2 regions of the Ornithinimicrobium panacihumi genome follow, and region 2 is predicted to be linked to the other one. Evidence: predicted binding sites of a transcription regulator. Region 2 holds the regulator's gene; the other holds the start of a gene.
The links. Region 2 encodes Rex, which represses fermentation and respiration genes when NADH is low (regulators of the CRP and FNR family bind a similar motif). Its sites were predicted from a motif close to CTTGTGAANNNNTTCACAAG; they were not measured.
Positions count from the first base shown of each region.

Region 1 (13,967 bases), on a different contig from region 2:
GGTCAGATAGTCCATCCGGGTGCAGAAGGTGGTGCCCTGCACCCAGGTGCGGTGCTCCATGTTCTTCTCGATGCCCGTGTGCAGGAAGCCGATGCCGGCGCGGGCCTCGCGCACGGTCTCGCCGTCCAGCTCGAGCACGAGGCGGAGCACGCCGTGGGTCGAGGGGTGCTGCGGGCCCATGTTGACCACGATGCGCTCGGCGCCCAGGGTCGCGATGTCCTTGGCGATGTCGTCCCAGTCACCACCGGCGGTGGTGTAGACGGCGCCGCCGTCGACGGAGTCGGCGTCCACGCCGCCGTCGGCGTAGAGATCGCCCATGGCGTCGTCGAAGGCGGAGTCCATGTAGGCGGCGCCCTCGTCGGCGCGGGTGCCGGTGAAGGTGCCCTCCGGCTGGCCGGTGCTGGTCACTTGTAGCTCCTCCGCTGGTCGGGTGCGGGGATGGTGGCGCCCTTGTACTCGACGGGGACACCACCCAGGGGGTAGTCCTTGCGCTGCGGGTGCCCGGCCCAGTCGTCCGGCATCAGGATGCGGGTCAGACCGGGGTGGCCCTCGAAGACGATGCCGAACATGTCGAAGGTCTCACGCTCGTGCCAGTCGTTGCCCGGGTAGATGTCCACGATCGAGGGCAGGACCGGGTCCCCCTCGGAGCAGGTGGCCTCGAACCGCACCCGGCGCATGCCGTGGGTGATCGAGGCGAAGTGGTAGACCGCGTGCAGCTCGGCACCGGCGTGCTGGGGCCAGTGGACGCCGCTGACGCCCAGGCACAGCTCGAAGCGCAGTCGCGGGTCGTCGCGCAGCGCCTGCAGCAGGGCACGCAGGTGCTCGCCGGTGACGTGGATGGTCAGCTCGCCGCGGTCGACGACCACGCGCTCGACGCCGGCCTCGAAGGCCTGCGGGGCAGCGGCCTCGAGCGCGTCGACGATCTCGTCGAAGTAGCCGCCGTAGGGGCGCTCGCTCTCGCCGGGGAAGAGGACGGGGACCTGGAGGCCGCCCATGCCGCTGGTGTCGTTGCCCAGCGAGCTGCCGAACAGGCCGGAGCGGTGCGCGACCTGCACCGGCTCGCCGGAGCGGGTCAGGGTGGCCGGGACGACGCCGCCGGTCTGCGCGTTGGCCGTCGACACGTCCTGGGCATCGGACCTGGGCGGCATGTTGGCCTCGTCCATGGTCGAGCTCTGGGACGTGGGGTTCTTGTCCGGGGTCTCCGGACCGGTGGTGGCGCCGGCCTTGTCGCCGGTCTCGCCCTGCGGAGTGGTCACGCCAGGAGCCCCTTCTTCTCGTGCAGCGGGACGGCGGCCAGGGCCGCGGCCTCGGCCGCGCGGGCCGCCTGCTCGCGGTTGACGCCGAACTTGAACTCGCGGATCTGCCGCTGCAGCTCCAGGAGGGCGTTGAGCAGCATCTCCGGCCGCGGCGGACAGCCGGGCAGGTAGACGTCGACCGGCACGATGTGGTCCACACCCTGCACGATCGCGTAGTTGTTGAACATGCCGCCGGAGCTGGCGCACACGCCCATCGAGATGACCCACTTGGGGTTGGGCATCTGGTCGTAGACCTGGCGCACGACCGGGGCCATCTTCTGGGACACCCGGCCGGCGACGATCATCAGGTCGGCCTGGCGCGGGGTGGCGGCGAAGCGCTCCATACCGAAGCGGGCGATGTCGTAGTCGGGGGTGCCGACGGCCATCATCTCGATCGCGCAGCAGGCCAGGCCGAAGGTCGCCGGCCACACCGACTGCTGGCGCATCTGGCCGATCAGGCCCTCGACGGTGCCCAGCATGATGCCGCCGGGAATCTTGTCCTCAAGACCCATCGTGTCTCACCGAATCCTTCCGCCGGCGCGGGCGACCTGCCCACGGACCGGCACCACTGCATACCGGATGCTCATCAGTCCCACTCCAGTCCGCCGCGGCTCCACTCGTAGACGAACGGCACCGAGACCACGACGAGGAACAGGAGCATCGCGAGCACGGAGAAGAGCCCGACCTGGTCGAAGGCGACCGCGAACGGGTAGAGGAAGAGCACCTCGACGTCGAAGACGATGAAGAGCATCGCCGTCAGGTAGTACTTGATCGGCACCCGGCCGCCCTCGTGCGCCTGGGGCGTGGGCTGGATGCCGCACTCGTAGGCCTCGGCCTTGGCGCGGTTGTAACTCACCTTGCCGAGCAGCCCACCCCCGAACACCGAGCCGAAGGCGAAGAGGAGTCCGAAGAACAGGAAGAAGATGACCGGCAGATACGGGTGGTAGTCCATCAGTGCCAGTGCTCCTTTCGGGGCGTCAAGGGCGCAGGGCACGCCAAGGTCGACGTGGGGCGCACAGCAATCCTAGGGGTCCGGTGGCCGCTCATGCTGCAGGGGTCATCCTGCTCAGCGCGTTGATCACGCGGTCGTCCAGCCCACCGCCGCGTTCCTGCGGCAGGTTGGCCATGATCTTCATGAGCAGATGCATCAGACGGGTGCGCGGCAGGCCGTACTTGACCGCCAGGCGCATGATCTCCGGCTTGCCGATGAGCGTGGCGAAACCGCGCCCGAGGTTGTAGTAGCCGCCCAGCGAGCTCTTCATCACCGAGGTGTAGGAACGCAGCACGGCCTCGCGCTCGCCGGCGGTCGGGCGGGCCAGGGCCGAGGCGATCACCTCGGCGGCGTGGCGGCCGGCCTCCATCCCCTCGCCGATACCCTCGCCGTTGAAGGGGTTGATCATCCCGCCGGCGTCGCCGACGAGCAGCATGCTGCGGTCGTAGAGCGGCTGACGGTTGAAGCACATGGGCAGGGCGGCGCCGCGGATGGGGCCCTGCTGGGTCTCCTCGGAGATCTGCCAGTCCTCCGGCATGGTGCGGACCCAGCGGCGCAGGATGTCGCGGTAGTCGACCTTGCCGAAGGCCTCGGAGGTGTTGAGGATGCCCAGGCCGACGTTCATCGTGCCGTTGCCGGTCGGGAACAGCCAGCCGTAGCCGGGCATGAGGATCTTGCCGCCGTCGTCGCTCTCGGTCCACAGCTCCAGCCAGGACTCGAGGTAGTCGTCGTCGTGGCGGGGCGTCTCGTAGTAGGCACGGACCGCCACCCCCATCGGGCGGTCGTCGCGCTTGGGCCGGTCCATCGCCAGGGACAGGCGGCTGGAGTTGCCGTCGGCCGCGACCACGACGGGGGCGCGGAACTCGCGGGTCTCGCCGGTGGCCCGGCCGTCCTCCCCCATGACCTTGGCGGTGACGCCGCAGATGTGTCCGCGCTCGTCCAGGATCGGGTCCTGGACGTTGGTGCGCTCCAGCAGGCGCGCGCCGCGCGACTCGGCGTGGCGGGCGAGGATCTCGTCGAGGTCCATCCGGGTGCGGACCAGGCCGTAGCCGGGGAAGGTCTCGTTGGCGGGCCAGTCCATCTCCAGGCGGACGCCGCCGCCGATGATGCGCAGCCCCTTGGTGCGGTGCCAGCCGTCCTCCTCGCGGATCGACACGCCGACGTTGATGAGCTCGCGCACCGCGCGTGGTGTCAGCCCGTCGCCGCAGATCTTGTCGCGGGGGAAGGAGGACTTCTCCAGCAGGAGCACGTCCAGGCCGTGCCCTGCGAGGTAGGCGGCGGTGGCGGAGCCTCCGGGCCCTGCGCCGACGACGATCACGTCGGCGTTCTCGACCTGCAGATTCACGGTGTACGCGCCTCGCTTGTGCCAGATGTCACGATCTTCGTCAGTCTAGGCCTGCCCCAGGGGTGCGCCTGGTCAGGGGAGACTTCGTCGGAATAGGGCAAGGAGGACGTTCCTAATCCCGCTCGAGCACGTCGTCGAGGGTGAGCCGGCGCCCGCGGGCGACCTCCAGCGCCGAGCACTGGGCAAGGAAGAGCTCGCCGGCGGCGATCGCGTCGGTCGTGGCGTTGTGCGCGCCGTAGCGGGGCAGGTTGTGGCGACGGCGGCACGCGTCCAGCCGCAGCGTGCCGGGACGCAGCTCGTGGTGCTGGGCCCGCATGAGCCGACGCTGCACCTCGAGGGTGTCGACCACCTGGAGGTCGACGGCGCTGCCGTAGACCTGGCGGCAGGCCGCCGTCAGGAAAGTGGTCTCGACCTGGGCGAAGTGGGCCAGCAGGACCCGCCGACGCCCCCCGGTGAAGGCGGCGAGCACCTCGGGCAGGGTCTCGGCCAGCGGGGGCGCGGAGGCCAGGGCGTCGTCGGTCAGCCCGTGCACCACCGCGGACTCCCCCACCTCGCCGCGCGGGCGGACCGGGCGGTGCCGGGCACCGGCGAGCCGGACCTGCCCCGCCAGCACCGGGACCCAGCCGAAGGAGAGCAGCTCGTGGCGCGCGGGGTCCAGCCCCGTGGTCTCCAGGTCGAGGGCCACCAGCTCCACATCTTCCAGCGGGGTGCGCCGGTCGAAGGGCTCGGCGGCGGCGAGGTCCGCGAGGGGGCCGGGAGGCGGGTCGGGGTGGCGGCGGCGCCGCATACCGAGAAGACCCATCAGCCGACCTGCGGCACCCGCGCGGCCAGGCCCTGCTGCGCGCTGCGGACGATGCCGAAGGCGTCGCGCAGCAGCCGGCGGTCGAGGCTGCCCAGCGCCTTGGGGTCCAGGTAGTTGTCCGGTCGTTCCCCCGCCCTGACCTGTCCGGCCTGGTGCCGGATCCGCAGGTAGGAGAGGAGCTCGTGGGCGTCGAGGAGGTCGGCGGCGGTCTCGGGTGAGATCAGGCCCCGCTCCCGGGCGGTCGCCAGGCGCGCGGAGGTGCTCAGCGCGGTGGATCCCGCGCGCAGGGCGTGCACGCGGGCGATCTGCACGATGGCCGCGATGCCGCGCTTGACGTCGAGGGTGTCGCGGTGCTCCCCCGCGTCCTCGAGGACGAAGCCGCGGAAGAAGCCGATCGGTGGACGCATCCGCGCCGCCTGCCCCGTGAGGTGGGCCAGCAGCCGCTCGGAGCCGGCCGCCATCGGCACGACCTCCTCGCGCAGCGTCCGGACGAGCGAGGCGTCGCCGTGGAGCGCCCGCATGTCGTAGAAGATGGCCGCCCAGAGCACGGCGTCCGGCTCCGGCTCGTGGGACCAGCGGGCAAACTGCTCGCGCCACCGTCCGACCGTCATCCGCCACTGCGGGTTGGTCGCCATCACGTCGCCGTCGCACCGGGGCAGGCCGGCCGCCTCGAGACCGGCCGTGACGCCCTCGGCGAGCGCCGCCCACCACGGGTCGTCGGGATCGGCGTCGTCGGCCAGCACCAGGGCGTGGTCCTGGTCGCCGCCGAGGCCCTGCTCGTCCCGGGCTGCCGAGCCGAGCGCGGCCCAGGCCCAGGCCGCGGGCGCCGGGCCGAGGTCCGCCTCGGCCAGCTGGATCAGCCGCACGGTGACGGCGTCGTTGAGTGCGGTCGCGACCCGCCCGATGTCTTCTGCGGTGGCGTCCTCGTCCACCAGCTGGGTCACCACCCCCTGGATGCGGCGGGCCTGCCCGACGACGCCGTCGACGTCGACCTGCCGCTGCAGGTCTGTGACGAGGTAGACCGGGCTGGAGTGCTCCAGGCGGACCAGGTCCGAGGTGGTGACCAGGCCGGTCACCTTGCCGTCGGGGCCCAGGATCGGCAGGTGGTGGATGTTGTGGCCGGTCATCTCGAGCATCGCCTCGAAGGCGAGCGCCACGTCCGGGAGGGTGATCGGATCCTTGGTCATGATCTCCGCGACCGGCCGGGCCGGGTCGACGCAGGCCGCCAGCACGCGACGCCGCAGGTCGCGGTCGGTCACGATGCCGACCAGCCGCTCCCCCTCCATGACGAGCAGGGAGGAGGTGCCCTCGGTGGCCATGATCTGGGCGACCTCGGTGATGCTCAGGCCGGGGCCCGCGGTGACCGGTGGCATCCGCACCATGTCGCGGACCGAGGTCTTCAGCACGGCCGACCCGCGGTGGTGCTGCTGCAGCTGGGACAGCGCCGCCTTGATGCGGCGGTGGTGGGTCGCGGCGAAGTGGAGGGCCACCTGCGGCTGGCCGGCGATGAGCTCGTCGAAGTCGGCCTGCGGCAGGGTGATCAGCAGCGTGTCCTCGCGGGCGGTGACGTCGTAGCGCGTGGGGGCCCGCTCGATGAGGGCCGACATGCCGAAGCTGCCGCCGGCCTCTACGCGGTCGACCAGCTGCCCCTCGTCGGTGATGTCCACCGCCCCCGACCGGACGACGTAGAGGCGGTCGTTGGGTGTCCCGGCGCGCAGGATCAGGGTGCCGCGCCGGGCGTAGCTGAGGGAGCAGCGCGCCGGGAGCTGCGCCAGCACCGCCTCCGGCAGCTCGTCGTAGGGGGCGTGCGAGGCGAGGAAGTCACGGACCTCGGCGAGCTCGACGTCCATGTCGCGTCCCTCCAGGTGCGGGTCGGGTCAGGTGCCGGGCAGGCGCCGGGTCAGGCCAGCGTCCCCGGCGCCGCCAGGGGCGCGGTGGCGTGGTGGATGGCGGCGATCCCGCCGGTGAGGTTGCGCCAGCGGACCTGCTCCCAGCCGGCCTCGCGGATGCTGCGGGCGAGCTCCTCCTGGGCCGGCCAGGCCTCGATCGACTCGGCCAGGTAGACGTAGGCGTCGGGGTTGGAGCTGGTGCGACGGGCCACCGCGGGCAGGACCTTGAGGACGCCCCTGGAGTAGACGGTCGACATGACCGGCACCACCGGCTGGGAGAACTCGCAGATCACCAGGCGACCTCCGGGCCGTGCGACGCGACGGAACTCGCGCAGGGCGGCGGGGAAGTCCTGGACGTTGCGCAGCCCGAAGCTCATGGTGACGACGTCGAAGGAGCCGTCGGCGAAGGGCAGCCGGGTGGCGTCCGCCGCGGTGAAGGGCAGGTCGGGGCGGCGCCGGTTGCCCTCGCGCATCATCCCGAGGGAGAAGTCGGCCGGCACCACGTCGACGCCCGCGTCGGCGAAGGGCTCGCTGCTCGTGCCCGTGCCGGCGGCGATGTCGAGGATGCGCTCCCCCGGTCGCGCGTCCACCGCCCTGACGACCGCGCGTCGCCACAGGTGGTCGATCCCGCCGGTGAGGACGGTGTTGGTCAGGTCGTAGCGCCGGGCGACCCCGTCGAACATCTCGGCGACTTCACGGGGCTTCTTGGCGAGGGTGGCGCGGGACAGGCTCATGGGTCCATCCTCGCACCACCTAGGCTGGTCGGCTGTGTCGCTCTCCACGCCCCCGCGCCTGCGCGTGCGCTCCCTCGCCGTCGACGTCGCCGGCGACCTGCTCTCCCGCGTCCCCGACGAGACCGACCCGCGGGACGTCGTGGCCTGGCTGCGCGAGGGCGACGGGCTGATCGGCTGGGGCCGCGCCGCGGTGGTGCAGACCCGTGGGGCGGAGCGCTTCGCCGCCGCGGAGGCCTGGTGGGACGAGCTGCGTGCCGCCGCGGTCGTCGACGACGACATCCGCCTGCCCGGCTCGGGCCTGGTGGCCTTCGGCTCCTTCGCCTTCGACGACGGCTCCGGCGACCCCAGCGTGCTGGTCGTCCCGCAGATGCTCATCGGCCGTCGCGACGGGCTGGCCTGGGTCACCCAGGTGGTCGGCGCCGACGAGCCCTGGCCGGCCGAGCACCCCAGCGAGCTGCTGGCCCGCACCAACCCGCTCCTCGACCGGCTCGACCCCGTCGTGGAGGGCGAGGGCACCGTGCCGCCCGATGAGTGGCCCGGCGTCATCACCCGCGCGATCGGGCGGATCGACTCCGGGGAGGTCGACAAGGTCGTGCTCGCCCGCGACGTGCAGGTCCGGCACCGCGACGGTGACGTCGTGCGCGTCGCCCCGGTCCTGCAGCGCCTCTCTACCCGGTATGCCGCCACCTGGACCTTCGCGGTCGACGGTCTCCTGGGTGCCACGCCGGAGATGCTCGTCCGGCTCCAGGGCGGCCGGGCCAGGTCCCGGGTGCTGGCCGGCACCATCCGCCGGGGCAACGGCGCACCCGCCGGTGCCACCTCCCCCGCCGGTGAGCTGCCGCATACCGATCCCGACCATCCGGTCGACCCCAGGCTCCGTCTGGTCAGCAGCGAGAAGGACCTGGAGGAGCACGCCTATGCGGTGCGCTCGGTCGCCGAGGCGCTGCGGCCGCACTGCGACGACCTGCACGTGCCGGAGGCTCCGTACGTGCTGGAGCTGCCGGACGTCTACCACCTGGCCAGCGACATCACCGGCACGATGGCCAGCGGCGCGACCTCGCTGCGGCTGGCGGCCGCGCTGCACCCCTCGGCCGCCGTGTGCGGGACCCCGACCGAGGTGGCCTTCCGCGTCATCGCCGAGCTCGAGGGGATGGACCGCGGCAGGTATGCCGGTCCCGTGGGCTGGGTCGACGGCGGCGGCGACGGCGACTGGGGCATCGCCCTGCGCTGCGGCGAGCTCGCGCCCGACCGCCACTCCCTGCGCATCTTCGCCGGCGGCGGCATCGTCGCCGCGTCCGACCCTCAGGCCGAGCTCGCCGAGACCGAGGTCAAGCTCACCGCCATGCGCCACGCCCTCGGCCTCCTCTGACCTCTCCCCCCATTCCCGACCGAGAGCGTCGAATGGTTGCCCCTCACCCCACCGAGCGCGTCGAATGGTTGCTCCTGATCCCACCGAGCGTGCCGTGTGGTTGCCACAAGCCACAATGACCCCATGCCCGTGACCCTGCGCCCGCCCACGCCCGCGGATGAGACCGTCCTGCGGCGGATGCACACCCAGCTGGCCAAAGATGGTTTCGAGTTCCTGTTCGGACCCGAGCCGTGGGATGAGTTCCTCGCGCAGGTGGCGCGAGAGAGCCGAGGCACCGACCTGCCGCCCGGCCGTGTGCCCGCGGACTTCCTGGTCGCCGAGGTGGACGGTGCGCCGGTGGGACGCGTCTCCATCCGCCACGAGCTCAACGATTTTCTGATGGCCGAGGGCGGGCACGTGGGGTATGCGGTCGCACCACAGTTCCGCAGGCGCGGTTATGCGACCCAGATGCTGCGTCTGTCGGTGCAGCGGCTGGCCGAGCTCGGCGTGAGCCGGGTGCTCGTCACCTGTGACGACGACAACGTCGCTTCCGCCTCAGTCATCGAGACAGTCGGTGGCGTGCTGGAGGACGTGCGGACGACGTCGGCCGGGGTGGCCAAGCGGCGTTACTGGATCGGCTGAACAACCACACGCTGCTCCCGGTGGGGTCAGGAGCAAGCACACGACGCGCCCGGTCGGGGTGGGGTCAACCACACGAGGCGCCCGGTCGGGGTGGGGTCAACCACACGATGCTCCCGGTCATGGGGTGGAGCGCTCGCGCATCACCGGGGCCAGTGCCGTCATGAGGATGAGGAAGGCGACGACGATGAACAGCGCGCGGTCCAGGCCGAGGTGCTCGGCGAAGAAGCCGATCGTCGGGGCACCGAACAGGAAGGCGCCGTAGGCGATCGTCGACACGACGGTGATCGCCCGGTTGCCGCGGCCCGGCACCTCGCCCGCGGCCGACATGGCCGCCGGGAAGATCGTGGCCACGCCCAGGCCCCACATCAGCCCGCCGACCAGTGCGGCGACCAAGGACGGCACCAGCGTGACGATGAGGATGCCCGCGGCCGCCAGGACCCCGCCGAGGCGCACGACGACCGCGCGGCCCACCCGGTCGATGACGGGACTGCCGATGAGCCTGCCGATCGTCATCGTCAGGTTGAAGGCCGTCAGGGCCAGGGCGCCGAAGGCCTCCGGCGCCCCGTGGACGTCGACGAGCAGCAGGGCCAGCCAGTCGTTGGCCGAGCCCTCCGCGAGCGCCGCCGACAGGCAGACCAGGCCGATGAGGATCTCCAGGCGGGTGATCCCGCGCCGCGCGGGCCGCTCCCCCTCCCCCGTCGCCGGGTCCAGGTCCTCGTGGGTCTCGGTGACGAAGCGGGAGGCGCCGGCGACACCGCATACCGCTGCGACCAGGGCCAGGACGGGGAGCTGGACCAGGCCGATCCCGGCCCAGGCCGCGAACGCTCCCAGGCCCGCCCCGACCACCGCGCCGGCGGAGAAACCGGCGTGGAAGTAGGGCATCCACGCCCGCGGTCGCCGGCTCTCGACGTGGGCGGCCTGGATGTTCATCGCCACGTCCCAGATGCCGACCGAGAAGCCGGTGCCGACGAGCACGACGAGCAGCAGCGGGATGGAGGGGACGATCGAGACGACCGCCCAGCCGGTGCAGGCCAGCAGCACGGTCACGGTGACCACGGCCCGGCTGCCGAACCGGTCGACCAGGCGCCCGGTGAAGGGCATCGTCAGCAGCGAGCCCAGCCCCATCCCCATCAGCGCCAGGCCGAGCTCGGCCTTGTCGGCGTCGAGGGCGTCCCGCAGCGCCGGCACCCGCGACAGCCCCTGCCCCATCAGCAGGCCGGCGGCCGCGAAGACGACCATCACCGCCGCCACCGACCCCCGCAGCCCCTGGTCGGCAGGGCTCTGGGACACGGCGTTCATGGGGCTCCTGGGCAGGACGGGACGGGGGGTCGGGGAGAGATCGGAAGGGGTGGGTCGCACGCGACGAGGGGCGACCGATCCAGGCTACGGCACGAAAAGGGCTTGGCCCGACCACCTCGGAGGGAGCAGACTCGCTGCCGTGACCGACGAGCCCACGCACCCCCTGATCGACCTCACCCCGGCCGACCTGCCGCGCATCAAGGACCTGGAGGACCTCGTCTGGTTCGAGGTGCAGCCCGGGGGCACGCCCGCGGACCTCGAGGACGACCTCGACTTCGCCCACGCGCGCGCCGTCGAGCGCTCCGGCGGTCCTCGGACGGGCGAGCCGACCGACGGCCCCGCGCCGCTGCTGGGCATCTACAGCGCTTACGACATGGCCGTCACCGTCCCCGGCCCGCAGGAGCCCGTGGCCCTTCCCATGACCGGGCTGACCTGGGTGGGCGTCCACACCGACGCCCGCCGCCAGGGCCTGCTCACCCGGATGATCACCGACCACCTCGAGCGGGTCCACCAGCGCGGGGACGCCGCGGTCTCCGGCCTGCACGCCAGCGAGACCGGCATCTACGGGCGCTTCGGTTACGGCCACGCCTCGACCGAGATCAAGATCGAGCTGGGCCGCGGCACGACCTTCACCGCGCCGGCCCCGATCGACGAGGCCGCCGGCGCCGTCTCGACGCACGTGGTCACCCTGCCCACGCCCGAGGGCCGGGCCGCCCTCCATGAGGCCCACCTCGCCTGCGCCGCCGGCACCCTCGGCGCGGTCACCCGCCCCGACGCCAAGGCCGACCAGTGGTACCGCGACTTCCCCAAGTCCCGCGGCAGCAAGGAGCCACGACGTCTGATGCTCGCCACCCGGGACGGACAGGTCAGCGGCTATGCCGTCTTCCGGCGCGACTCCAAGTGGGAGGACGCCACCCCGCAGGGCGGCGTCGACGTGTCCGAGCTCGGCGCCGTCGACCACGCGAGTCTCCTCGCCCTTGCCCGACGCCTCACCGACCTGGACCTCACCAGCAAGGTCACCTTCTGGAACCGCTCGATGGACGACCCGCTCCTGTGGTGGTCCGGCGGCCCCCGTGGCGCGTCCGTCCGGGCCTTCGACAGCCTCTGGATCCGCATCGTCGACCTGCCCAGGGCACTCTCCGACCGGGGGTATGCGGCGCCCTGCCGCCTGGTCCTCGACGTCACCGACGAGCGCTGCGCCTGGAACGCCGGCCGCTGGCTGCTCACCGTGGACGAGCACGGTGCCGCGACCTGCGTGCGGACCGAGGAGGAGGCCGACCTCGTCGTCCCGGTCGCGGCGCTGGGCGCGGCCTACCTGGGCGGCCGGTCGGTGGTCTCGCTGGCGCCGGTGCACGGGATCACCGAGCACACCCCCGGGGCGCTGCGCCAGCTGTCCCGGGCGATGCGCGCGGACCTCGACCCCACGGGGGCCATCGGCTTCTGAGCCTGCGCCCGGCCGAGTCCGGCGGACACCTCAGCCGCGGAGCCGGTCGCGCAACGGCCGGTGGCCGGTGCGGTCCAGGGGCACCTCGACCACGCGCAGCCCGCCGTCCTGCGCCTCGAGCGCCGACCGCAGCGCGGCCAGGTCCGTGACCCGCACGAACGGCACGTGGTGCGCGGCACACAGCGCACCCAGGTCGGTGCCGTGCGGCGTGCCGAAGATCCGCTCGGTGGCGGCCGCGGCCTCCGCGGCGGCGGACCGGGCGGGCTCGCCGTACTCCAGCGTCGAGAAGATCCCGCCCCCGTCGTCGTTGGTGACGACGATCGTCAGGTCGGGCCGGGGCTCGGTGGGCCCGATGACCAGACCGTTGGCGTCGTGCAGGAAGGTCAGGTCGCCCATGAGGGCGACGGTCCGCCCGGTGCCCTTGCCCGACCCGGTCGCCAGGGCCACGCCCACGGCCGTCGAGACGGTGCCGTCGATCCCGGCCAGGCCACGGCCCGCCACGACGCGCGGCGAGGGCCACGTGGCGTCATGGGCGAGCGCCAGGTCGCGCGGGGCGTTGGAGGAGCCGAGGACGAGGACGTCCTCGTCGCCGAGGGCTGCGGCGACCGTCACCGCGACGCCCGGGCCGGTCAGCCCCTCGCCCACGGCGGCCCGCACCGGCTCGTCGAGCGCGCGGCCGGCGTCGACCCAGGCCGCCACCCAGGCGTCCGCGCCCGGCGTCTGCCCGGGAGGAGGCCCGAGCTCCCGGTGGACGCGGGCCACGACGTGCGAGGGATCCGTCCACCGCGGCCCGGGTGACACGTGCTCGACGCGCGTCCCGGGACGGCGCAGCAGGGCACCGAGCTCGCGGAAGAGCGTCAGCCGCCCCACGACCACCACGCGGTCCGGCACGAGACTGGAGAGCCCCGGGTCCCCGGCAGCCAGACGACCCGCGACCAGGACCCCGTGCGGCACGACGGTCCCGCCCGCCGGCAGCACCCCGAAGGGCTCGGCCAGCACCGGCCACCCCGCCAGCCCGGCCCACTCCAGCGCCTGCCTGCTCAGCGCCGGGTCGGGCAGGTCGCCGAGCAGGACCAGCGTCCGCTCCCCCGCCCCGATCGACGGGCCGCCCATGACCTGGACGACCGGCACCTCGGTCCATGGCCCCCCGCCCTCGCGCCCCTCCTGCGCCTCGACGGTGCTGCCCAGGTCCGGGGCCAGCGGGTCCCGGAAGGAGACGTTGAGGTGGATCGGCCCCCGACCACCGACCCCGGTGGGGTCGAGGGCGGCCGCCAGGGCACGGCATACCGTGGATCGCCAGTGCGCGTTGGCGACCGGCGAGACCGACTCGGGCGCCGGCAGGTCGGCCTCCCACCGGACCGCGGCGGCGAAGATCCCGGGCTGGACCGTGGTCTGGTTGGCGCCGGTGCCGCGCAGCTCGGCGGGGCGGTCGGCGGAGAGTACGAGCAGGGGGATGCCGCTGTGGTGCGCCTCGAGCACGGCCGGGTGGAGGTTGGCCACGGCCGTCCCGGAGGTGGTGACGACCGGCACCGGCAGGCCGGAGCCCCTCGCCAGACCCAGGGCCAGGAAGCCCGCGGAGCGCTCGTCCACGCGCACGTGCAGCCGCAGCCGTCCGGCACGGTCGGCCTCCTCCAGCGCGTAGGCCAACGGCGCCGAGCGGGAGCCGGGCGCCAGGACGGCCTCGCGGACGCCGCCGCGGACCAGCTCGTCGACGAGGACGGTCGCGAGGGCGGTCGAGGGGTGCACGGCCCCGATCCTCGCACGCCGGGGCTCCGGGCACGCGGGCGCCGCTTAGAGTGGTGCCCTATGGCTTCGGACTTCGAGATCGAGCTCAAGGACGCCGTCGAGCCGCTGGTCCTGGCGCTCGACGTCGGGTCGACCGCCAGCCGCGGCATGGTCTACGACGCGCAGGGACGCCCCGTCGGCAAGCGCGCCAAGGTGCCGCACGCCTTCACCACCGCCCCGGGCGGCACCTCCGAGATCGACCCCGACCAGGTGGTCGCGGAGATCATCTCGCTCATCGACCAGCTCACCGACGCGGTCGACGGCCACGAGATCGCCGGCGTCGCGCTCGACACCTTCTCCTCCTCCTTCGTCGTCCTCGACGAGGAGGGATCGCCGCTGACGCCCTGCTTCACCTATGCCGACGGGCGCTGCGCCAGGCAGGTCGTCGCCCTG
Region 1 covers NZ_JBQGWG010000002.1:133,855-147,821, forward strand. Annotated here, with positions in the region: gene ACTMMA_RS02730 (NADH-quinone oxidoreductase subunit D) at 1-342, opposite strand, end outside; gene ACTMMA_RS02735 (NADH-quinone oxidoreductase subunit C) at 405-1,148, opposite strand; gene ACTMMA_RS02740 (NuoB/complex I 20 kDa subunit family protein) at 1,253-1,807, opposite strand; gene ACTMMA_RS02745 (NADH-quinone oxidoreductase subunit A) at 1,882-2,247, opposite strand; gene ACTMMA_RS02750 (geranylgeranyl reductase family protein) at 2,339-3,631, opposite strand; gene ACTMMA_RS02755 (exonuclease domain-containing protein) at 3,744-4,433, opposite strand; gene ACTMMA_RS02760 (DUF294 nucleotidyltransferase-like domain-containing protein) at 4,433-6,283, opposite strand; gene ACTMMA_RS02765 (demethylmenaquinone methyltransferase) at 6,334-7,050, opposite strand; gene ACTMMA_RS02770 (isochorismate synthase) at 7,091-8,425, shown strand; gene ACTMMA_RS02775 (GNAT family N-acetyltransferase) at 8,549-9,046, shown strand; gene ACTMMA_RS02780 (MFS transporter) at 9,164-10,345, opposite strand; gene ACTMMA_RS02785 (GNAT family N-acetyltransferase) at 10,485-11,789, shown strand; gene menD (2-succinyl-5-enolpyruvyl-6-hydroxy-3-cyclohexene-1-carboxylic-acid synthase) at 11,820-13,535, opposite strand; gene ACTMMA_RS02795 (gluconokinase) at 13,596-13,967, shown strand, end outside.
Region 1: ACTMMA_RS02750 (geranylgeranyl reductase family protein) is a predicted target of Rex. The motif match lies at 3,647-3,666, and genes of this name have one in related genera.

Region 2 (13,967 bases):
CCGCCGCGGTGGGCCGCGACGTCGGTCTGCGCCAGCTCGTCTACTGGGTGGGCACCGACAACGGCCGTGCCGTGGCCTTCGCCTCCAGCTTCGGCTTCCGCCCCACCGACGACCGTCGGCCGATGCGGATCCGTGGCGTGGACCCGGACGACGCCGAGTCCGAGGAGCTCATGATGGTCTACCCCCTGGGTGACCACGTGGCGGTCCCCACCTCCCTCTGACGCCCGTCAGTCTCTGACCCGAGCGACCCGAGCGGCGACCTCCTCCCGCCGGGCAGAGACGTCTGCCCGGTCCCACTACGCGTGGTCGTGGAGGGTGGACTACCGTGAAGCCATGACCAGGTCATGGGTGATGTGGGACGAGCGTTACACCGCGTACGACTTCGGCCCCGGCCACCCCATGCACCCTTCCCGGCTCGACCTGACCTACCGCCTCTCCAAGGCGCTGGGGCTGCTCGACCACGAGGACGTCCTCGTGCAGCCGGTGCGGCAGGCCACCGACGAGGAGCTGCTCACCGTCCACACCCCCGAGCTGATCGAGGCCGTCAAGGCTGCCTCGCTCGACCCCGCCGGAGCTGGCGGGCGGCACGGCGTCGGCACCGAGGACACCCCCGCCTTCGCGGGCATGCACGAGGCCTCGGCCCTCGCTGCCGGCGGCACCCTCGAGGCGTGCGAGGCCGTGTGGTCGGGCCAGGCCCGGCACGCCGTGAACATCGCCGGCGGCCTGCACCACGCGATGCCCAACGCGGCCAGCGGGTTCTGCGTCTACAACGACATCGCCGTCGGAATCCAGCGTCTGCTGGACCTGGGCGCCAAGCGGGTCGTCTACCTGGACCTGGACGTCCACCACGGTGACGGCGTCGAGCGCTGCTTCTGGAACGAGGAGCGCGTCATGACGGTCTCGATCCACGAGACCGGCCGGGCGCTCTTCCCGGGCACCGGCTTCCCCGGCGACACCGGCGGCCCCCGCGCCCAGGACACGGCCGTCAACGTGGCGCTGCCCCCCGGCACCGGCGACGAGGGGTGGCTGCGGGCCTACCGCGCCGTGGTGCCCACCATCGTGGGGGCCTTCCGCCCCGACGTCATCGTCAGCCAGCACGGCTGCGACTGCCACTACGCCGACCCGCTGGCGCACCTGTCGGTCTCGATGGAGGGCATGGCGACGGTGACCGAGTGGGTCCGTGACCTGGCGCTGACCGCCAGCGACGGCAGGTGGGTCTCCCTGGGCGGTGGCGGCTACGAGCTCGTCGACGTCGTGCCCCGCGCGTGGACCCACCTCATCGGCGTGGCGACCGGCCACCCGGTCGACCCCGCGACCCCCGTCCCTGCCGAGTGGTTGCAGCACGTCAGGGAGAACTACGACCGGGAGGCCCCCGAGCTGATGGGGGACCGTGGTGGCCGCCCGATCCGCTACGGTGACTGGGCCGACGGCTACCACCCCGAGGACCCCGTCGACTCGGCCATCATGGCCACCCGGCGCGCGGTCTTCCCCGGCTGGGGCCTGGATCCATTCCTGGACTGAGCGGGTCCCGCCTCCGACCGGGGCGACGGTTCCGAGAGGTGCCGAGAACCCTCCTGGCACAGAAGCGCCATACCGTCCCGTTGGCATTTTTCTGCCCCACACGGCGTGTTGCGCTGGACAATATCGCGCCCCGACTTTCGCAATGACCACATCTGCCCCTAGTGTTGGGCCACAACACCCAGGTGGAAGCGGTCCGGAGGGGAAGCCGAGCCCGCATCCACGCCCGAGTAGATGAGGATGCTTCGATGGCAGAAGAGCGTCAGCTCGCCGAGATGACGTTCATGACCGTGGCCGAGGTGGCCGCGGTGATGCGCGTCTCCAAGATGACCGTGTACCGCCTGGTGCACTCCGGCGAGCTCCCCGCGGTGCGCGTGGGCCGTTCGTTCCGGGTTCCCGAGAAGGCGGTCAACGCCTACCTCGAGGACTCCTACCACGGGACCGCCTGAGGGCACCTCCCCGAGACTCCCCGGACCGCCACGGTTTGGGGACGGCCTCGCCCAGCCGTTATTCTGGAGGGCACCCGTCGTGCGAGTAGATGTGGCAGCGTCGCCTGCCCTCCCGCGTGGAGACGGCTGGCACGACCCTGACCGACGAGACGAAGGATGCGCCCTATGGGCTCTGTGATCAAGAAGCGCCGCAAGCGGATGGCCAAGAAGAAGCACCGCAAGCTGCTGCGCAAGACGCGTCACCAGCGTCGCAACAAGAAGTGATCGCGGGGGCGGTGAGAGCCGCCCCGTCGATCGGCAGATGGCGCCGCCCCCTCAGGGCTGGCGCCTTCTGCGTTGCCCGGCAAGAGCACGCCCGGCAAGAGCACGTCCACGGACCCGAGGAGGACATCGTGCGGTGGCCATGGTCCCGTCCCGCCCCGCCGAGCGGACGCCAGGTCGACGCCGCGGCGGACGTCGACCCCGTCGAGGTGCTCATCTGGTCCCGTCAGGGATGCCACCTCTGCGAGGAGCTCGAGCAGCAGGTCCGGGCGACCGCGGGCAGCACCGGCCGGTCGGTCGTGGTCGCCGTCGAGGACGTGGACGAGCTGTCCCGCTCCAGCCGGCCGGAGGACCAGGAGCTGGCCGCGCGGCTGCACACGCTCGTGCCCGTGCTCGTCGTCGACGGGGTGGAGATCGGGCACTGGAGACTGACCGACGAGGAGGTCCGGGCCGCGCTGACGCGACGAGCGACCTGAGGGCTGCCGGCCACGGCGAGCCGCCCGAACCTGATGGCGTGTGGCTGGTGGGACGCCCCTGGGGCGGGCTCCGGCACGCGTTTTGGTCAGGACGGGGTTCGCGCCTATTGTGAGGGGGTCCGCGTCAGACCGTGAGGGCCTAGTGATATAAGGCGCCCGGTCGGCGTCGATCGTCCCGAGAGGAGCCGTAGCGCTGTGATGGCCGAGTCCACCCGACGCGGGGTCCCCGAGGCCACCGTCGGACGGCTCCCCGGCTACCTGCGTGCGCTCACGTCGCTGTCCGAGCAGGGGTGCGTCTCCGTCTCCAGCGACGACCTGGCAGACCTGCTCGGCCTGCGCTCGGCCCAGGTGCGCAAGGACCTCTCCAGCCTCGGCTCCTACGGAGTGCGCGGTGTCGGCTACGACGTGCAGCGCCTCTCCGAGCAGATCTCGGCCGAGCTGGGTCTGGCCGACGAGCACCCCCTCGTCATCGTCGGGTTGGGCAATCTGGGACGGGCGCTGGCCGCCTACGGCCAGCTCGCGACCCGTGGTTTCCGGGTGGCCGCCCTGGTCGACAAGGACCCCGCCCTCGTCGGGCAGCAGGTCCACGGCCTCCCGGTCCGGGCGCTGGCCGATCTGGACCCGGCGCTCGCCGCCGTCGCCGTGGCCGTGATCGCGACCCCGGCCACCGTCGCCCAGGATGTCGCCGACGCCCTCGTGGCACTCGGTGTGCGCTCGATCCTCAACCTCGCCCCCGTCGTGCTCCGCGTCCCCGAGCAGGTCGACGTGCGCGCGGTCGACCTGGCCAGCGAGCTGCAGGTCCTCGCCTTCCACGCCCACCAGCGCGACCTCGCCTCGGTCTGCGGTGATGCCGGATGAGCATCCTCGTCGTCGGCGTCAGCCACCACAGCGCCCCCATCCAGCTCCTGGAGCAGGCCGCGCTGTCCCCCCAGGGCGTGCAGGAGCTGGGCTCGGTCGTCCACGCGAGTGACCACGTCGCCGAGGCGCTGGTCCTGGCGACCTGCAACCGACTCGAGGTCGTCGTGGAGGCCGACACCTTCCACGGCGCCCTGGCCGAGGTCGGGGAGGCACTCTGCAAGGTGACGGGGCTGACCGGCGACGACCTCATGCCGCACGTCTACGTCCACTACGACGAGCGTGCGGTCTCTCATCTCTTCTCCCTCGCGTGCGGACTGGACTCCATGGCCGTCGGCGAGAGCCAGATCCTGGGCCAGCTGCGGTCCGCCCTGTCCCGCGCCCAGGAGGCCGGCCACCTCGGGCCCGTCCTCAACCCCCTCCTCCAGCGCGCCCTGAAGGTGGGCAAGCGTGCCCACGCCGAGACCACCATCGACCAGGTGAGCCGCTCGCTGGTCGCGCTCGGCCTGGAGCGTGCCGCACGGGTCCTGCCCGACCTCACCGCCTCCCGCGTCGTCGTCCTGGGCGCAGGCGCCATGTCCGGGCTGGTCGTGGCCACCCTGGTCCGTGAGGGCATCGACGACGTCACCATCCTCAACCGCACCCGTGACCGTGCCGACCGGCTCGCGGAGCTCCACGGCGTCCGGGCCGACGACTGGTCCCGCCTGGAGACCCTCGTCGGGGCGGCCGACCTCGTCGTGACCGGCACCGGGGCGCTCGGCCACGTGGTCGGCGCGGACCTGCTCACCCGCGCCCGCACGGCACAGGGTCGCGCCGGCGCCCCGATGGTCCTGCTCGACCTGGCCCTGCCCCGCGACGTCGACCCCGAGGTCGCCCGCCTGGCCGGAGTGCGTCTGTGGGGCCTGGCCGAGCTGGACGAGGAGCTGGACCGTGCCCGCGCGGAGGGCGAGACGACCGACGACGTCGAGCTGGCGGTCCGGGCCGTCCGCGAGATCGTGGACGGCGAGGTCGCCGAGCACCTGGCCCGGCGCCGGGCCGCCCGTCTCGCGCCCACCATCGCCGCCCTGCGCACCCGCTCCGCCCAGGTCGTCGAGGCCGAGCTGACCCGGCTCGACCAGCGCCTGCCCGACCTGCTCCCCCAGGAGCGCGAGGAGGTCAGGCAGACCCTGCGTCGCGTCGTGGACAAGGTGCTGCACACGCCGGTCGTGCGGGCCAAGCAGGGCAGCACCGAGATCCGCGCCGGCGACCTCGGCGAGGCCTTCCGCGAGCTCTTCGACCTCGACCCCTACGACGCTGCCGCCGTCTCGGCGCCACCGGCCGCCGGGCCCCACCTGCTGCCCGACCACGACGACTCCGCGCGGGGGAGGGGGTCTCGATGAGCCGGGGCACCCTGCGGCTGGGCACCCGCGCCAGCGCCCTCGCGACCAGCCAGTCCCAGTGGGTCGCCGACCACCTCCGCGCCCAGGGATATGACGTGGAGCTCACCCTGGTCCAGACGGTCGGGGACACCAACCGCGCCAGCCTCTCCCAGATCGGCGGGACCGGCGTCTTCGCCTCCGCGCTGCGTGACGCGCTCACCGCCGGCGAGATCGACTTCGCGGTCCACTCCCTCAAGGACCTGCCCACCACTCCCGAGCCCGGCCTGGTCGTGGCCGCAGTCCCCGTCCGGGAGGACCCGCGGGACGTGCTCGTGGCCCGCGACGGTCTGACGCTGGACACGCTGCCGGAGGGAGCCACCGTGGGGACGGGCTCCGCGCGCCGTGCCGCCCAGCTGCGCCAGCGGCGTCCGGACCTCCAGATCCGTGACATCCGCGGCAACGTCGGGACTCGCATCGACCTGGTCCGCGACGGCGAGCTGGACGCGATCGTCCTGGCGGCGGCCGGCCTGTCCCGGCTGGGCCGCCTCGACGAGGCCACCGAGCTGCTCGACCTGTCCGTGATGCTGCCGGCGCCGGGCCAGGGAGCCCTGGCCGTGGAGTGCCGGGAGGCCGACCACGACCTCCGCACCTTGCTCGCCGGCGCCCTCGAGCACGCCCCCACGCGCGCCGCGGTCGACGCCGAGCGGGCGGTGCTGGCCCGTCTCGAGGCCGGGTGCACCGCCCCCGTCGCGGCCTACGCCGCCCCGGCGGACACCACCGCGGCCGATGCCTCCGCGGCCCCCGAGCACGCCACGCCCGGCGCGCTCGCCCTCTCAGTCTTCGTGTCGCTGCAGGACCGCCCGCAGCACCACGAGGCGACCGGGACCGACCCGGTCGCGCTTGGCCACACCGTGGCCGACCACCTGTTGACCCGTCTCGACCCCGGCACCGTCGGGGGCGAGGGCAGCCTGCCCCCGCCCGCGTCGCCCGAGGTCACACACACCGGAGTGTGAGCATGACTACCGAAGCCGCGCTGACCACCGCGCCCCTCGTCGACGGGACCACCGCTGCACGCGTGGCGTTCGTCGGTGCCGGACCCGGTGACCCTGGGCTCCTGACCGTTCGTGCCCGCGACTACCTCGCGGCGGCGGACGTGGTGCTCCTGGACACCCTCCACCGCGCCGACGAGGTGCGCCCCTGGACCCGTGAGGACGTCGAGTTCGTCGTGGCCGGCCCGCAGACCGAGGGGGGCAAGCCGCTCACCGAGGCGGCCAGGGCCAAGCTCCTGGTCAAGACCGCCACCCGCTTCTCCAGCCCCGCCCACCTCGTGGTGCGCCTCATGGACGGCGACCCCAGCGCCTTCAGCGGCCTGGCCGCCGAGGCGATGGCCTGCCGCGAGTCCTCCGTGGCCTTCGAGATCGTGCCCGGTGTGAGCACCGCCTGGTCGGTGCCCGCCTACGCCGGTGTCCCGCTGACCGCCCACGAGCGCAGCGGCGCCCTCCACATGCTCACCGCCGGCGACCCGGCCACCGACTGGTCGTTGTCGGTCCACGACGACATCACCGTCGTCCTCCTGGGCAGCGGCGCCGACCTCAAGGACGGCCTGGACGCCCTGCGCGCAGCCGGCCGCTCCGCGGAGAGCCCGGTCGCCCTGACCGAGCACGGCACCACGGTCACCCAGCACACCTCCGTCCTCACCCTCGCCGAGGCCATCACCGCCCTGGAGAACGGCACCTGCGGCGCCCCCGAGGCCACCGTCGCCGTCGTCGGCCCGCAGGTGGAGCTGCGCGCCGAGCTCAGCTGGTACGAAACCAAGCCGCTCTTCGGCTGGTCGATCCTGGTGCCCCGCACCAAGGACCAGGCCGGTCCGATGACCGACCGGATCGCCGCCTACGGTGCCACCTCCTCGGTCGTCCCGACGATCAGCGTCGAGCCGCCCCGCACCCCGCAGCAGATGGACCGCGCCGTCCGCGGCCTGGTCACCGGCCGTTACGAGTGGATCGGCTTCACCTCCGTCAACGCCGTCAAGGCGGTCCGGGAGAAGTTCGAGGCCCTCGGCCTGGACGCCCGCGCCTTCTCCGGCCTCAAGCTGGCCGCGGTCGGGGGCGCCACCGCCGACGCGCTGCGCGAGTGGGGCCTGGAGCCCGACCTGGTCCCGGACGGCGAGCAGTCCGCCCGTGGCCTGCTCGAGGCCTGGCCGCCCTACGACGACGTCCTCGACCCGATCGACCGGGTCTTCCTGCCCCGCGCCGACATCGCCACCGAGACCCTGGTCGCGGGCCTGCGCGACCTGGGCTGGGAGGTCGACGACATCACCGCCTACCGGACCGTGCGCGCCGCCCCGCCGCCGGCGCCGGTGCGCGAAGCCATCAAGAGCGGTGTCTTCGACGCGGTCTGCTTCACCTCCTCCTCGACGGTGCGCAACCTGGTCGGCATCGCCGGCAAGCCGCACCCGACGACGGTCGTGGCCTGCATCGGCCCCGCGACCGCCAAGACCGCCGAGGAGCACGGGCTCAAGGTCGACGTCGTGGCCTCCGAGGCCAGTGCCATCGCCCTCGTCGACGCCCTCGCCCTGCACGCCCAGATGCTGGCGGACCAGGCGCAGAAGGCCGGCGAGCCGGTGCTGCGCCCCAGCCAGAAGCGCGCGAGCGGCCGGCGCAGCCGCGCCCGCAGGTGAACGGGACCAGGCCCTCACGACCCCGAGGTGACGGCGGCACCCGGGAGGGTGCCGCATACCCGACCCCTGTCGTGCGCCCCCGGCGGCTGCGCACGACACCGGCGGTGCGACGCCTCGTCGCCCAGACCAGGCTGCACCCGGCCGACCTGATCCTGCCCGTCTTCGTGCGGGACGGCATCGAGGAGCCGCAGCCGATCACCTCCATGCCCGGCGTGCTCCAGCACACCCCCGACAGCCTGGTCGCGGCCGCGCGCGAGGCCGTCGACCTCGGCGTCGGCGGGATCATGGTCTTCGGCGTCCCCCGCGACGAGGACAAGGACGGCGTCGGCACCTGCGGGACCGATCCGGACGGCGTCCTCAACGCCGCCCTGCGACGGCTGCGGGACGAGCTCGGCGACCGGACCGTGCTGATGAGCGACCTGTGCCTGGACGAGTTCACCGACCACGGGCACTGCGGCGTCCTCGACGACCACGGCCGCGTCGACAACGACGCGACGCTGGAGCGCTACGCCGAGATGGCGGTGGTGCAGGCCGAGGCCGGCGCGCATGTCGTCGGACCCAGCGGGATGATGGACGGGCAGGTGCGGGTCGTGCGGCAGGCGCTGGACGCGGCCGGGCACCAGGACGTGGCCGTGCTGGCCTACACGGCCAAGTACGCCTCCGCCGCCTACGGTCCCTTCCGCGAGGCGGTCGCCTCCACCCTCCAGGGCGACCGGGCGACCTACCAGCAGGACCCGGCCAACCGCACCGAGAGCCTGCGCGAGCTGGCCCTGGACCTCGAGGAGGGCGCGGACCTGGTGATGGTCAAGCCGGCCCTGCCCTATCTCGACGTCCTCTCCGACGTCGCCGCGCTCGCGGACGTGCCGGTCGCGGCCTACCAGGTCAGCGGCGAGTACGCCATGATCGAGGCTGCCGCGGCCCACGGCTGGCTCGACCGCGACCGGATGGTGCTGGAGACCCTGACCTCGATCCGTCGCGCCGGCGCCCAGCTGGTCCTCACCTACTACGCCGCCCACGCGGCACGACTCCTGGGAGGTGGGTCCTGAACGGTCAGCCCGAGCACGTCGAGCCGCGCTGGCTCGACGCGGAGGAGCAGTCCGCCTGGCGCGCGATCCTGCGCTCCTCCCACATGGTGCGGGTCGCGATGGACACCGCGCTGGACCCCTACGACGTCAGCGTGGGGGAGTACGAGCTGCTCTCCATGGTCTCCGAGGCGCCCGGGTCGCGGATCCGGATGGCCGCCCTGGCCGAGCTCATCGTGCAGTCCCGCAGCCGCGTCAGCCACACCGCGACCCGCCTCGAGCGCCGCGGCTGGGTGCGTCGGGTGCGCTCGGTCCGGGACGGCCGGGGCGTGGTGCTCGCGCTCACCCCCGAGGGCCGCGAGATCATCGAGCAGCTCGCCCCCGTGCACGTCGAGAGCGTGCGTTCGGCGCTGCTGGACCACCTCACGCGCGAAGAGCTCCTCGCCTACGGCGAGCTGATGAAGCGCGTCATCCGCGAGACCCGCGCCAGCGACGAGCAGGCCGTCGACGCGGTGTGACCCGGGTGCACGGCGGCGCGGGAGCGCGGCGGCAGGAGCATGGTCGGCGACGTGGCAGGGTATGAGGCATGACCTCACCTGATCCTTCCGGGCCCACCTGGGGCGAGGGCGGTTCGACCCCAGCCTCGGCCGCGCTCCTGGAGCGGGCCCGCACCGTCATCCCCGGCGGGGTGAACTCTCCTGTCCGGGCCTTCCGCTCCGTCGGAGGGACCCCGCGCTTCATGACCCGCGCCGCGGGGCCGTGGCTCTGGGACGCCGACGGCAACCGCTACGTCGACCTCGTGTGCTCCTGGGGGCCGATGATCCTCGGGCACGCCCACGCCGACGTCCTGCGCGCGGTGGCCGAGGCGGCCGCGTCCGGCTTCTCCTTCGGGATGCCGACCGAGCGTGAGGTGCTCCTGGCCGAGGAGATCGTCTCCCGCGTGGACCCGGTCGAGCAGGTGCGCCTGGTCAGCTCCGGCACCGAGGCCACGATGAGCGCGATCCGCCTGGCGCGGGGCTTCACCGGCCGGTCGGTGATCGTGAAGTTCGCCGGCTGCTACCACGGTCACGTCGACGCGCTGCTGGCCTCTGCCGGGTCGGGGGTGGCGACCTTCGGGCTGCCCGACAGCCCCGGGGTCCCGCCGAGCGCCGCGGCCGAGACGATCGTGCTGCCCTACAACGACCTCGCGGCCGTCGAGGCCGTCTTCGCCGAGAGGGGCGACCAGATCGCCGCGGTGATCACCGAGGCCAGCCCCGGCAACATGGGCGTGGTGCCTCCGGCGCCCGGCTTCACCGAGGGGCTGCGCCGAGTCACCGCCGCGCACGGCGCGCTGCTCGTCAGCGACGAGGTGATGACCGGCTTCCGCTGCTCTGCGGCGGGCTGGCTCGGGCTGGAAGGGGTGCCCGCCGGCGGCGCCCCCGACCTGTTCACCTTCGGCAAGGTCATGGGTGGCGGCTTCCCCGCGGCGGCCTTCGGCGGTCGGGCCGACATCATGGCCCACCTCGCCCCGGAGGGCTCGGTCTACCAGGCCGGCACCCTCTCGGGGAACCCCGTCGCGGCCGCGGCCGGGCTGGCGACCCTCCAGGCCTGCACGGACGACGTCTACCGCCGCCTCGACGTGGTTGCCGGGACCTTGGCCGAGGCGGTGACCGAGTCGTTCAACCTTCACGGCATCGCGCACCGCATCCAGTGGGCCGGGTCGATGTTCAGCGTGTTCTTCCGCGAGGGCGAGGTCGCCGACTACGACGACGCCAAGGACCAGGACACCGCCGCCTTCGGGCGCTTCTTCCACGCGATGCTGCGCCGGGGCGTGCACCTGCCGCCCAGCGCGTTCGAGGCGTGGTTCGTCTCCGCGGCCCACGACGACGAGGCCCTCGAGGTGGCGGTCGAGGCGATCCACGAGTCGGCGGCCGAGGTGGCCTCCGGGGAGCGGGAGGGGCGGCCTTGACCCAGGACGACCAGCCCGTCGTCATCCTGGCGCACGTGCCGCACCGCGCGGCGGCGGCCGCCTTCGAGGCCGCGGTCCGGCAGGCCTCGATGCGCGGTGCGCGGCTGCTCATCCTCAACGCCCTGCACATCCAGCCCGGCAAGCAGCGGGCGGAGGCACGCTACGGCGAGCTCAAGGCCATGGCGGCCCGCGCGCGGGAGGCAGGGGTGCCCACCGAGTTCGAGCAGCCGGTGGGGCCGGACGAGGCCACGATGATCCTCAACCGCGCCCACGGCCTGCCGGCCGAGGTCCTGGTCATCGGCACCCGGCGGCGCTCGACGGTCGGCAAGCTCATCATGGGCAGCACCGCCCAGCGGATCCTCATGGAGGCCGACTGCGAGGTTCTCGTGGTCAAGCCGGGCTGAAGCCCGGCCGACCCTAGAATCCACGAGACGTCGGGCGCGCAGACCTCAGGAGACGCTCAGGTAGGCGTGGGACAATCCGGCCCATGTCCGACGTCGTCCCCGAGCCCGAGCGCGCCTCCGAGTCGCCCGAGGGGCGGACCCTCCACGACGGGACCCCGGTGACCGTGGTGCACGTCGTGCGCCATGGCGAGGTGCACAACCCCGATGGGGTCCTCTACGGCCGGTTGGACGGATACCACCTCTCGGACCGGGGACGCCAGATGGCGCAGGCCACCGCGGACCACCTCTCCGGTCGCGGCGTCACCCACGTCGTGTCCTCGCCGTTGTCCCGGGCGCTGGAGACCGCGGCCCCCATCGCGGCCGCCCACGGCCTCGACGTCGACCACGACTCCCGGCTGATCGAGTCGAGCAACCACTTCGAGGGCCTGACCATCGGGCAGGGTGAGGGGCAGCTGTGGCGGCCCGAGCACTGGAAGGCCTACACCAATCCTTTCCGGCCGTCGTGGGGCGAGCCCTACGCCCAGATCGCCGCGCGGATGCGCAACGCCGTCGACAGCGCCCGTCTGGTGGGGGAGGGGCATGAGGCCGTCGTGGTCAGCCACCAGCTGCCCATCTGGATGTTGCGTCGCTCGCTGGAGGGGCGCCGGCTGTGGCACCACCCGCGGCGTCGCGAGTGCACCCTCGCCTCGGTCACCAGCATCCTCTTCCACGGCCGGCTCCCGGTCCGGATCACCTACGCCGAGCCGGCCGGCCACCTGCTGGTGGGCGCCCTCGACGTCACCGGCACCTCCACCGAGGTGATCGGCCGATGAGGCGCAGTGCGGTCCTCGCCCCGGTCGTGGCGGCGCTCCTGCTGCTGACCGGCTGCGACGACGGGGGCAACAGCATCAACGACCAGATGCGCCAGGGCGACCAGAAGGGCTATGTCGCCGGCGACGGCACCATCCAGCAACTGGCACCCGAGGACCGCGCGACCACGCTGGAGCTCGCCGGCACCACACTGGAGGACCAGCCCTGGGCCTCGACCGACCATGCCGGCACCGTGCTGGTCGTCAACGTGTGGGGCTCCTGGTGCGGCCCCTGCGTCAAGGAGGTCCCGGACCTCGAGGCGGTGGCCTCGGAGAAGCGCGAGGCCGGGCAGCCGGTCCAGTTCATCGGCGTCAACGTCCGTGACTCCGTGCCCAACGCGCTCGCCTTCCAGGAGCTGCACAAGGTCTCCTATCCCTCCCTGGCGGACGACGGGGGTCGGGCGCTGTCCCAGCTCCAGGGCCTGGCCACCGCCCGACCCACGACCCTCGTCCTCGACGGGCAGGGCCGACTGGCGGCCCGCGTCAACGGGCCGGTCAGCGCCAGCACCCTGCGCAGCCTGATCGACGACGTCCTGGCCGACGAGCCCGGTGAGGACGCCGCCACCACGACCGAGGCACCTGGAGCCACCGGGTGAGCGAGCTGGTCCTGACCGGCCCGCTCCTGCTGGCCGCCGCCGTCGCCGCGCTCGCCGGGCTGGTCAGCTTTGCCAGCCCCTGTGTGCTGCCGCTCGTGCCCGGTTTCCTGGGCTACGTCGGCGGCATGACCGGCACCGAGACCTCCTCCCGACGGCGCCTGCTCGCCGGGGCGGCCCTCTTCGTGCTCGGCTTCACCCTGGTCTTCCTCCTCATGAGCGTGGTGATCTCCGGCCTGGGGCTGGCCCTCACCGAGCACCAGGGCACCCTCCTGCGCGTGGCCGGGGCCGTCGTCATCGCCCTGGGTCTGGTGATGATCCTCCAGCCCGGCACCTCCTGGCAGATCCGTTGGCGCCCGGCGGCCGGGCTGGCGGGGGCACCCCTGCTGGGGGCGGCCTTCGGACTCGGCTTCACCGCGTGCAGCGGCCCGGCGCTGGTGGCCATCCAGACCCTGGGCACCTCGATCATCCCCGGTGACGGGCAGGTGGGCCGCGCCCTGGTGCTGGGCACCGCGTACTCCCTCGGCCTGGGGCTGCCCTTCCTCCTGGTGGCGGTCGGCCTGGGCTGGGTGACCACGGCATCACGCTGGCTGCGCGACCACTACCTGATGATCCAGCGGATCGGCGGCACGCTGCTCGTGCTCCTCGGCCTGCTCATGGTCGCCGGCCTCTGGAACGACATCACCGCCTGGCTCCAGGCCCGCCTCGTCGCCAACTTCGAGACGGTGATCTGACGATGGCTGACGACGTGAAGACGGCTGACGACCAGAAGGTCGCCGACGACCAGAGCGCCGCCGAGGCCCAGAAGATCGAGCCCACCTATCCCAAGAACCGCACCACGATCGGCGGCCCCCGTCTCGGTCCGATCGGCTGGGCCCGTTGGGTCTGGCGCCAGCTGACCAGCATGCGCACCGCGCTTTTCCTGCTCCTGCTGCTGGCCGTCGCGGCCATCCCCGGATCGATCTTCCCTCAGCGGGGCGTCGACCCGGCGCGGGTCGTCAGCTACATCCGGGAGAACCCCGAGATCTCGCCCTGGCTCGACAGGCTGGGCCTCTTCGAGGTCTACGCCTCGCCCTGGTTCGCCTCGATCTACCTGCTCCTGATGATCAGCCTCATCGGCTGCATCCTGCCCCGCACGCGCCAGCACCTCGAGGCGATGCGTGCCCAGCCGCCCCGCGCCCCGAGGCGACTGTCCCGCCTGCCCGAGCATCGGCATACCGTGATCGACGCGGACCCGGCCACCGTCGCCCGCGCCGCCCGCGCCGCCCTCGAGGGACGCCGCTACCGCCTCCGCGAGGAGCCGGACGGCGCGCTGGTCGTCTCGGCGGAGAAGGGCTATCTCAAGGAGACCGGCAACCTGCTCTTCCACCTCGCGCTGCTGGGGATCATCGTGTCCGTCGCGGGCGGGCACCTGTTCGGCTGGCGCGGCGAGATCATCGTGCGTGAGGGGGAGACCTTCACCACGGGGGCCGGCAACTTCGACACGCTCACCATGGGCCCGCTGGTCCGGGAGAGCGACATCCCCGTCTTCAGCTTCCGCCTCGACGAGCTGGACGTG
Region 2 covers NZ_JBQGWG010000007.1:108,399-122,365, forward strand. Annotated here, with positions in the region: gene ACTMMA_RS08870 (GNAT family N-acetyltransferase) at 1-221, shown strand, start outside; gene ACTMMA_RS08875 (acetoin utilization protein AcuC) at 334-1,521, shown strand; gene ACTMMA_RS08880 (helix-turn-helix domain-containing protein) at 1,767-1,967, shown strand; gene ACTMMA_RS08885 (30S ribosomal protein bS22) at 2,133-2,231, shown strand; gene ACTMMA_RS08890 (glutaredoxin family protein) at 2,360-2,704, shown strand; gene ACTMMA_RS08895 (redox-sensing transcriptional repressor Rex) at 2,852-3,562, shown strand; gene ACTMMA_RS08900 (glutamyl-tRNA reductase) at 3,559-4,938, shown strand; gene hemC (hydroxymethylbilane synthase) at 4,935-5,930, shown strand; gene ACTMMA_RS08910 (bifunctional uroporphyrinogen-III C-methyltransferase/uroporphyrinogen-III synthase) at 5,933-7,594, shown strand; gene hemB (porphobilinogen synthase) at 7,666-8,640, shown strand; gene ACTMMA_RS08920 (MarR family winged helix-turn-helix transcriptional regulator) at 8,739-9,134, shown strand; gene hemL (glutamate-1-semialdehyde 2,1-aminomutase) at 9,203-10,564, shown strand; gene ACTMMA_RS08930 (universal stress protein) at 10,561-10,968, shown strand; gene ACTMMA_RS08935 (histidine phosphatase family protein) at 11,052-11,780, shown strand; gene ACTMMA_RS08940 (TlpA family protein disulfide reductase) at 11,777-12,412, shown strand; gene ACTMMA_RS08945 (cytochrome c biogenesis CcdA family protein) at 12,409-13,143, shown strand; gene resB (cytochrome c biogenesis protein ResB) at 13,146-13,967, shown strand, end outside.